Regions from separate parts of the Kytococcus schroeteri genome, predicted to be linked through region 1. Evidence: riboswitches for the same ligand, from Rfam matches in the RefSeq annotation. Region 1 holds a riboswitch; the other holds the start of a gene.
What was found. Region 1 has a riboswitch for thiamine pyrophosphate ahead of thiE (thiamine phosphate synthase). Riboswitches for the same ligand answer to the same signal wherever they lie in the genome.
Positions count from the first base shown of each region.

Region 2: linked by a shared signal. The riboswitch ahead of ACFFHC_RS07860 (FAD-dependent oxidoreductase) and the one ahead of thiE (thiamine phosphate synthase) in region 1 are both predicted to bind thiamine pyrophosphate.

Region 1 is NZ_JBHLVH010000001.1:76,154-80,340, forward strand. Features, by position in the region: gene ACFFHC_RS00385 (sensor histidine kinase) at 1-667, opposite strand, end outside; gene ACFFHC_RS00390 (maleylpyruvate isomerase family mycothiol-dependent enzyme) at 709-1,296, opposite strand; gene ACFFHC_RS00395 (SRPBCC family protein) at 1,420-1,857, shown strand; TPP riboswitch at 2,304-2,396, shown strand; gene thiE (thiamine phosphate synthase) at 2,387-3,091, shown strand; gene thiD (bifunctional hydroxymethylpyrimidine kinase/phosphomethylpyrimidine kinase) at 3,088-3,921, shown strand; partial or broken gene ACFFHC_RS00410 (ATP-binding cassette domain-containing protein) at 4,074-4,187, opposite strand, start outside.
Region 2 is NZ_JBHLVH010000014.1:165,014-169,200, forward strand. Features, by position in the region: gene ACFFHC_RS07850 (glutamine amidotransferase) at 36-764, shown strand; gene ACFFHC_RS07855 (methyltransferase domain-containing protein) at 764-1,963, shown strand; TPP riboswitch at 1,976-2,060, shown strand; gene ACFFHC_RS07860 (FAD-dependent oxidoreductase) at 2,065-3,243, shown strand; gene thiS (sulfur carrier protein ThiS) at 3,240-3,455, shown strand; gene ACFFHC_RS07870 (thiazole synthase) at 3,452-4,187, shown strand, end outside.

The sequences.
Region 1 (4,187 bases):
GGCCCAGCACGTCGTGGAGGTCGCGGCTGAAACGCAGCCGCTCCTCGGCCACCGCCAGGTCGGCGGCCACCCGGTGGTGGCGGGCCTGCGCGCGCACCACGCTCATGGCCCACGCGCTGCAGTACCCGATGAAGAGCCCCGTCCCCAGGCCGATTCCCAGGCCCACGGCCGACATGGGCACCAGGCGCAGGTCGCGGACGGCCAGGGTCAGGCACGCGGCGAGGGCCGGCACGCACGCGAGCGTGGTGGCCAGCCGCCAGCGGACGGCAAGGCCCAGCATCATCGCCACCGACATGGCCGTGTAGCCCATCATCGGCAGGATGCGGGGCTCCTCGGCCGCCCAGGCGGGGACGGCGGTGAGCACGGTGCCCGCGGCCACGGTGCCGGCCACCGCGGCCCACGCCGGGCCGGCGAGCTCGCCCTCGTCCTGGAGGGGCAGGGCCTCGCGCGCCATCCACACCGAGCACACCAGCATCAGCAGCACCGAGGGCAGGGTCAGCCAGCGCAGCGCGGGCAGGGCCACCCACAGCACCGCGCCGCCCAGGAACAGGAAGGTGACCAGCACGAGCGCCACCGAGAACAGCGTGTACAGGCCGAACTGGCGCACCGCCCGGTCGGTGGCGGTGCGGAAGTGCGGTGCGGGGGCGCGGCGGGTCCAGGCGGGCACGGGGCCATCCTGCCCGAGGGGGCGGGGCGCGATCGCCCGGGTCACATCGGGCTGGCGCCACCCTCCGGGGCACCCGGGCGGCGCCACTGCGGGTCGCGGCCGATGAAGGCCATGAGGCGCTCCACCGGGTCCTCGCTCTCGGTCTCCACCGCCGGGCCGTACTGGCCGGACTGGCGCAGCATCTGCTCGATGGGCTCCATGCCCTGCAGCATCTGCTCGGCGTAGTCGGGGTCCAGGTCGGGCTCCACGCCGGCGGCGCGGGCCAGGTCCCAGGTGTGCATGTAGATGTCCGAGACGTACAGGTCGCCGGTCATCTCGGCGATCGTCTGGCCGGCGAACGGGCCCTCGTCCAGCACGATGGTGGAGCGCTCGCTGTCGTCGAGCAGCTCCTGCACGTCGGCGGCGCGCTGGCGCCAGGCGGTGGCGGGGTCGGCCTGCGGGTCGCGGTCGGGCAAGTCCATGTCCACCCAGTTCTCCAGCACGGACTCGTACCAGTCGATGAGGTGCTCCACGACGTCGCCGGCGGTCCACTCCTTGACCGGGGTGGGGGCGTCCCAGTCGGTCACCGTGTCCGCCACGTCGGCGAACGCCTGGGAGAAGCGCGCGTGCAGGCCGGACTCGAGACTCATGGTGACCTCCGTGGTGTGCGGCGGGTGGGCCGGCGGTGTGCCGGGTCCGCAGGGCCATCATGCCTGTCGGGGTGTCGGGGCCGCACGCGGGAGCGCCGCGGTGCGTGGACCACGATGGGGCACGTGCCCCGCCCTGCCGACCGCCCCTTCGTGTTCACCCACTCGTGGACCGAACCCGGCGCTCCGGCAGCGGTGTACGCGCGGTGGGCGGTTCCGGAGGGCTTCCCGGGGTGGTGGCCGCAGGCGCGGGCGGCGCGGCGGACCGGGGACGGCGCGGGCTCGATGGTGGTGCGCAGCCTGCTGCCGGTGCCCCTGCGGTTCTCGCTGCGGCGGGTGGTGGAGGACCCGGTGGGGCGCCGGCTGGTGGCCCGGTCCGCGGGCGACCTGGTGGGGACGATCGAGGTGCGCGTGGTGGCGTGCGGCGGGGGCAGCCGCATCGTGTGGCGGCAGCGGTGCCGGCTGGCGCACCCGGTGCTGCGGCACGCGCTGTGGGTGCCCGGTGCGCGGGCGGTGCTGCGGGCCAACCACGCGTGGATGATGCGCGGCGCCCGCCAGGCGTGAGGGGGGACGTCGTTGGGCCTGGGCGGGGAAGCCCGCTCCGGCATCGCCCAGCCCACGCCCTCCGGCATCCTCGCCTCATCGCCCCGCCGCGTCCCCCATCGCACCGCCCGTCGCACGCGAAAACTCACTGCGCACGCGAAAGGTGCTGGCCGCACGCGAAGCTTCCCGTGCGGGGGCGTCCCTTCCCGTGCCGCGCCACCTTTCCCGTGCGGCGGGGCGATGGGGCCCACCTCCGCAGCAGACCCACCCGAGCGGCCTCAGACCTCCGGGTTCCGTGCAGACCTCCGGGTTCCGCCGCCCCACCCTCCGGAAAGCTTTCAGAACCACCACGACGGCGCGGTGGATCTGAAAGCTTTCCGGAGGTGAGCACGTCCGGAGGGGTGCCGCCCCGGCCCCGCCCCGGCCACACACCCACCCGAGGGCGGGACGCCCCACCACCTAGGGTGGCCGACGACGCGGGGTGCCCCACCGGGGCTGAGAACACACCCGTGGAACCTGATCTCGTTCACGCGAGCGGAGGGACGTCATCGTGAACCACCCTGCCCAGCCGGCCCCGCACCCCGCGGCCACACCCGCCCCCACGCGCCCGTCGGTGCCCGGCCGCCCCGCATTGGACCTCACGCTCTACCTCGTCACCGACACCGCCCGCTGCGGCGCGCGTGGCGTGCCCGCCGTGGTGCGCGATGCGGTGGCCGGCGGCGTCACCATCGTGCAGCTGCGCGAGAAGCGCCTCGACGACGTCGCGTTCGTGCGCCTGGGGCAGGAGATCCGCGAGGTGCTCGAGGGCACCGGAGTGCCGCTGCTGGTGGACGACCGCGCCCACCTGGTGCACGCCATCGGGGCGCAGGGGGTGCACATCGGCCAGACCGACACCCCGCCGGTGCAGACCCGCGAGGAGGTGGGGCCGGACGTGCTCGTCGGGCTGTCCACGCACTCGGTGGAGCAGGCCCGTGCCGCCAGCGCCCTGCCGCCGGGCACGGTGGACTACATCGGCATCGGCCCGGTGTGGCCCACACCCACCAAGGTGGCGCACGATCCCGCCATCGGGCCGGAGGGGGCCCGTGCGATGCGGGCGGCGAGCCAGCTTCCGGGCGTGGCCATCGGCGGCATCACCCCGCAGAACATCGGCGAGCTGCGTGGGTGCGGGGCCGAGGGCGTGGCGGTGGTGCGGGCGCTGTGCGCGGCGCCGGACGTGGCCGCGGCCGCACGCGAGTTCCGGGAGCTGTGGCGGTGAGCGCGCACGGGGGCCCGGCAGGGGCGGGGAGCGCGCGCGTGCCGGTGGTGCTCACCGTCGCGGGCTCGGACCCCTCCGGCGGGGCGGGTGTGCAGGCCGACCTCAAGACCTTCAGTGCCCTGGGGGCCTACGGCTGCGCGGTGCTCACCTCGCTCACGGCGCAGAGCACGCGCGGGGTCACGGGCGTCCACCCGGTGCCGGCGGGGTTCGTCACCGAGCAGCTGGTCACGCTGCTGGAGGACGTGCGCGTGGACGCGGTGAAGATCGGCATGCTCGGCACGGCGCCGGTGGCCGATGCGGTGGCCGACGTGGTGCGCCGGCTGGACTGCCCCGTGGTGCTCGACCCGGTGATGGTGAGCACGGCCGGATCACGGCTGCTGGACGCCGACGCGGTGGAGGCCGTGCGCCGGCTGGTTGCGGTGGTGGACCTTGTGACGCCCAACGGTCCCGAGGCGGGGGTGCTCGCCGGGGCCGAACCGCCGCGCGACCTGGCCGGACAGCGGGCGATGGCTGCCGCGCTGCACGAGCGGCTGGGGGCGCGGGTGCTGCTCAAGGGCGGCCACGTGGACGGCGCCGCGAGCACCGACGTGCTGGCCGGGCCGGGTGGGGCGGAGGAGTTCACCGCTCCTCGGGTGGCCACGCGCAACACCCACGGCACGGGCTGCACGCTCTCCTCGGCGGTAGCCGCGTTGCGCCCGCAGCGGGCGGGCTGGACCGATGCGGTGGCCGACGCCAAGGCTTACCTGACGGCCGCGCTGGAGCACGCGGACGCCCTCGACGTGGGGGCCGGGCCGGGGCCGGTGCACCACTTCCACGCCCTCTGGCACTGAGCGGCCGGCGAGCTCCGCACCGGTGCCGATCTCGAGCATCGCCGGCCACGAACTCCGCACCGGTGCCGATCTCGGACGTCACCCGGCCGTGAGAACCGCACCGGTGCCGATCTCGACAGTCGAGTTCAGCACCGGTGCGGAAGTGGGTGCTCGGCGGCCTGAGTTCGGCACCGGTGCGGAGTTCGCCGTGCCGACGGGTGCGGAGGTCGCTGTGGGGTCCGCCCCGTCAGCGCCGGGTGGTCCTGGGTCTGGGCGAACCAGCCCGG
Region 2 (4,187 bases), on a different contig from region 1:
TCGAGGGCGTGCACAGTGTGCCGCACAATGGGGCGATGCTCCCCTTCCTCCTGCTGTCCACGCGCGCCGAGGACGACCTGGCCCACCAGGAGCACGAGGCGGTGGCACGCCACATGGGGGTCCCGCCGGAGCGCGTCGTGCAGTGGCGCCTGGAAGCCGGGCCGATGCCGGGGCTGGACCTCGGCCGGTGGGCCGGCGTGATCATCGGCGGCAGCCCGTTCACCGTCTCCGACCCGCCCGGGTCCAAGGACCCCGTGCAACGCCGGGTGGAGGCCGACCTGACCGCGGTGCTCGACGCCGTGGTGGCGGCGGACTTCCCCACCCTGGGCCTCTGCTACGGCATGGGCGTGCTCGGCGTCCACCAGCAGGCCACCGTGGACACCACGCACGGGGAGCAGCTCGCCGCACCGGTCGTCACCCTCACCGAGGCCGGTGCCGACGACCCACTGCTCGAGGGCGTCCCGCGGCAGTTCCGCGCGTGGGTGGGCCACAAGGAGGCCGTCGCCACCCCCTCGTCGGGGATGACCGTGCTGGCCGGCTCCGCGGCCTGCCCCGTGCAGCTGGTCCGCGTGGGCCGACACGTGCGCGCCACCCAGTTCCACCCCGAGCTCGACGCCGAGGGGCTGGCCGCCCGGGTGGCCGTCTACGCCCACCACGGCTACTTCGCCCCCGAGGAGGCGGCCGACATCGTGGCCGCGGCCCGCACCACGGACGTGTCCGCCTCGCACCGCCTGCTCGCCCGCTTCGCCGTGCTGTACGGGTGATGGGCGTGGACCTGCGCTCGACCCCTCCCCTGCACTGCGGCCACTTCTCCGCCGGACGGTGCCGCTCCTGCACGCTCATGGGCACGCCCTACGCCGACCAGCTGGCCGCCAAGGATGCCGCCGTCCGCGAGCGCCTGGGCCCCCTGGTGCCCGACCACGTCTGGCAGGAGCCGCTGCCGAGCGCCGCCGCGGGCTTCCGCAACAAGGCCAAGCTGGTGGTGGGCGGCACCGCGGGTGCGCCCACCCTGGGCATCCTCGACGCGGACGGACGCGGGGTGGACCTGCGCACCTGCGGCCTGCACGAGGCGGCCCTGGCCACCGTGCTGGACCGCCTCGCGCGCTTCGTGACCCGCGCTGCCCTGCCGCCCTACGACGTGGCCCGCCGCCGCGGGGAGCTCAAGCACCTGGTGCTCACCGCCTCCCCCACCGGGGAGCTCATGCTGCGCCTGGTGCTGCGCACCACCGGGCCGTTGGAGCGGGTCCGGGAGCACCTGCCCGGCCTGTTGGCCGACCTGCCGCGGCTGCGGGTGGTGAGCGCCAACATCCACCCCGAGCACAAGGCCACCCTCTCCGGTGCGCAGGAGGTGCCACTCACCGAGGAGACGCTGCTGTCCGTCCCGATGGGGCCGGTGGTGCTCCACGTGGGCCCGGATTCCTTCCTGCAGACCAACACCGCCGTCGCGGCGGCCCTCTACGCGCAGGTGACCGACTGGCTCACCGACCGTGGTGCGGCCACGGTGACCGACCTGTACTGCGGCGTGGGCGGGTTCGCGCTGCACGCGGCCGCCGCCGGCATCGAGGCGGTGGGCGTGGAGGTCTCGGCCGATGCGGTGCGCGGCGCGACCCGCGGTGCGCGGGACCTGGCGGGCGTCCCGGGCGCGGCGGGGGCACGCTTCGTGGTGGCCGACGCCTCGGACCCCGCGGCGGTGGTGGCCGCGGCCGGGGCCACGCAGGCCGTGGTGGTCAACCCGCCGCGGCGTGGCCTGGGGCCGGACCTGCCGGTGCTGCTCGACGGCCTCTCGGCCGCCGCGGACCCGGCCTCGCCCACGGGCACGCTCGTCTACTCCTCGTGCAACCCCGTCACGCTGGCCACCGACCTGGCGGCGATGCCGCACTGGCAGCCGTTGTCCGCACGGCTGGTGGACATGTTCCCCAACACCGACCACGCCGAGGTGCTGGTGCTGCTGGGCCCGCGTTAGGGTGCTGGCCGAACCACGGGAGCCCTGGAGCCGGGCTGAGAGGGCGAGGCATCGCCGACCGTCGCACCTGATCCGGGTCGTACCGGCGGAGGGAGGTCGGCGTGCACAGCGCCATCCAGCAGCAGCCCCAGGGGCCGGCGGACGTCGTCGTGCTCGGCGGCGGACCGGTGGGGGCGGCCACCGCGCGCCTGCTGGCGGCCGACCACCGGGTCGTCCTCGTCGATGCCGGGGAGCACCTCCGTGCCGCGCACCGTGCCGCCGGGATGCTGGCACCCACCAGCGAGTTCCGCACCACCGAGCCGGAGGTGCACGCGCTCGCCCTCGACGCGATGGGGCGCTGGCCCGGTGAGGCCGCCGCGCTCGAGACCGAGACCGGCATCGGTCTGGACCTGCGCACCGCCGGCACCCTCCACGTGGCCCTGGGCGCCGACGACCTGGCCCGCACCACCCACCTGGCCGACGCCGCTCGGGCGGCCGGTCTCGAGGCCGCGCCCCTGGACCGCCGGTCCCTGCGGCGCGCCGAGCCGGGGCTCTCGCGCCGAGTGGCCGGCGGGGTGGCCGTGCAGGGCGACCACCAGGTGGACCCGCGGCGGCTCGTGACGGCGCTGCGGGCCTCCTGCGCCGCCCGCGGGGTGCGGCTGGTCGATGCCGCCGGACGCCTGGCCGACGACGGCTCCGTGGTGCTCGCGGACGGCTGCACGCTGCGGGCCAGCGTGGTGGTGGTCTGCGCCGGGCACCGCACCGACGCCCTGCTGCCCGGTGCCCTGCCACCCACCGGCGTACGCGCCGTGGCCGGCACCGTGCTGCGCCTGCACGGCACCCCCACCGCGCCGGTGCCCAGCCACGTGCTGCGGGGCCGCGTGGACGACCGCGAGGTGTACCTCGTGCCCCGCACCGACGGTGAGCTCGTGGTGGGGGCCACGAGCGTGGAGCGGGGCACCGACGAGCGCGTGCCGGCCGGCGAGGTGCTCGACCTGCTCGGTGACGCCGCCGCGCTCTACCCGGGCGTCCGCGAGATGCACCTGGCCGAGGCGCTCAGCGGCCACCGGCCCACCCTCGCCACACCGGGCCCGCTGCTGCGCGAGCACACGCTGCCCGGCTCCGACGGCCCGGTGCGGGTGGTGCTCTCCACCGGTCACGGCCGCCACGGTGTGTTGCTGTGCCACCGGGCCGCCGCTGCCGCCGCCGCCGCGGTGCGCACGTCGGCCCCGTCCGTCGCCCGGACCCCACCAGCCCGTTGGTCCCCGTCCGTCCCGTCCACCCTCGAGGAGGCCTCGTGAGCACGCCCACCACCATCCGGTTCAACGGCACCGAACGCACCGTGCCGCCGGGCACCACCCTGGAGCAGCTGGTCACCGAGGTGCTCGGCCCGGGTCACGCCGGGGTGGCCGCGGCCGTGGGCCAGCAGGTGGTGCCCGCCGGTGCGTGGGGCCTCACGGTGCTCGCCGAGGGTGACCAGGTGGAGCTGCTCACCCCGGTGGCCGGCGGATGAGCACCGAGCCGAGCCCCACCCCGACGACGACCGCTCCCACCGCACCGCCCGGTATCCCCTCGCACACCCCGCTGGAGGACCCGGGCTGGGAGGTGGCCGGCACGCGCCTGACCTCCCGGCTCGTCACCGGCACCGGGGGCGCCACCCACCACACTCTGCTGGCCGACGCGCTGCGCGCCAGCGGTACCGAGGTGACCACCGTGGCCCTGCGCCGCGCCGACCTGGCCGGCGGCCCGTCCCTGCTCGGCGTGGTCCGCGACCTGGGCCTGCGGGTGCTGCCCAACACCGCCGGGTGCCAGACCGCCCACGAGGCCGTGCTCACCGCCCGGCTGGGCCGGGAGGCGCTGGGCACCGACTGGGTGAAGCTCGAGGTGGTCATGGACCACGACACGCTGCTGCCCGACCCGCTGGAGACCGCCGAGGCTGCCGAGCAGCTCGTGGCCGACGGGTTCACCGTGTGGGCGTACACCTCCGACGACCCGGCGCTGGCCGCGCACTTGGAGGACCTGGGCTGTGCCGCGGTGATGCCCGGCGGCTCCCCCATCGGGTCCGGGCTGGGCGTGCTCAACCCGCACAACATCGCGCTCATCTGCTCGCGGGCAGGGGTTCCGGTGGTGCTGGACGCCGGCATCGGCACTGCGAGCGACGCCGCCCTGGCCATGGAGCTGGGGTGCGACGCCGTGCTGCTGGCCACCGCGGTGCACCGCGCGCACGACCCGGTGACCATGGCCG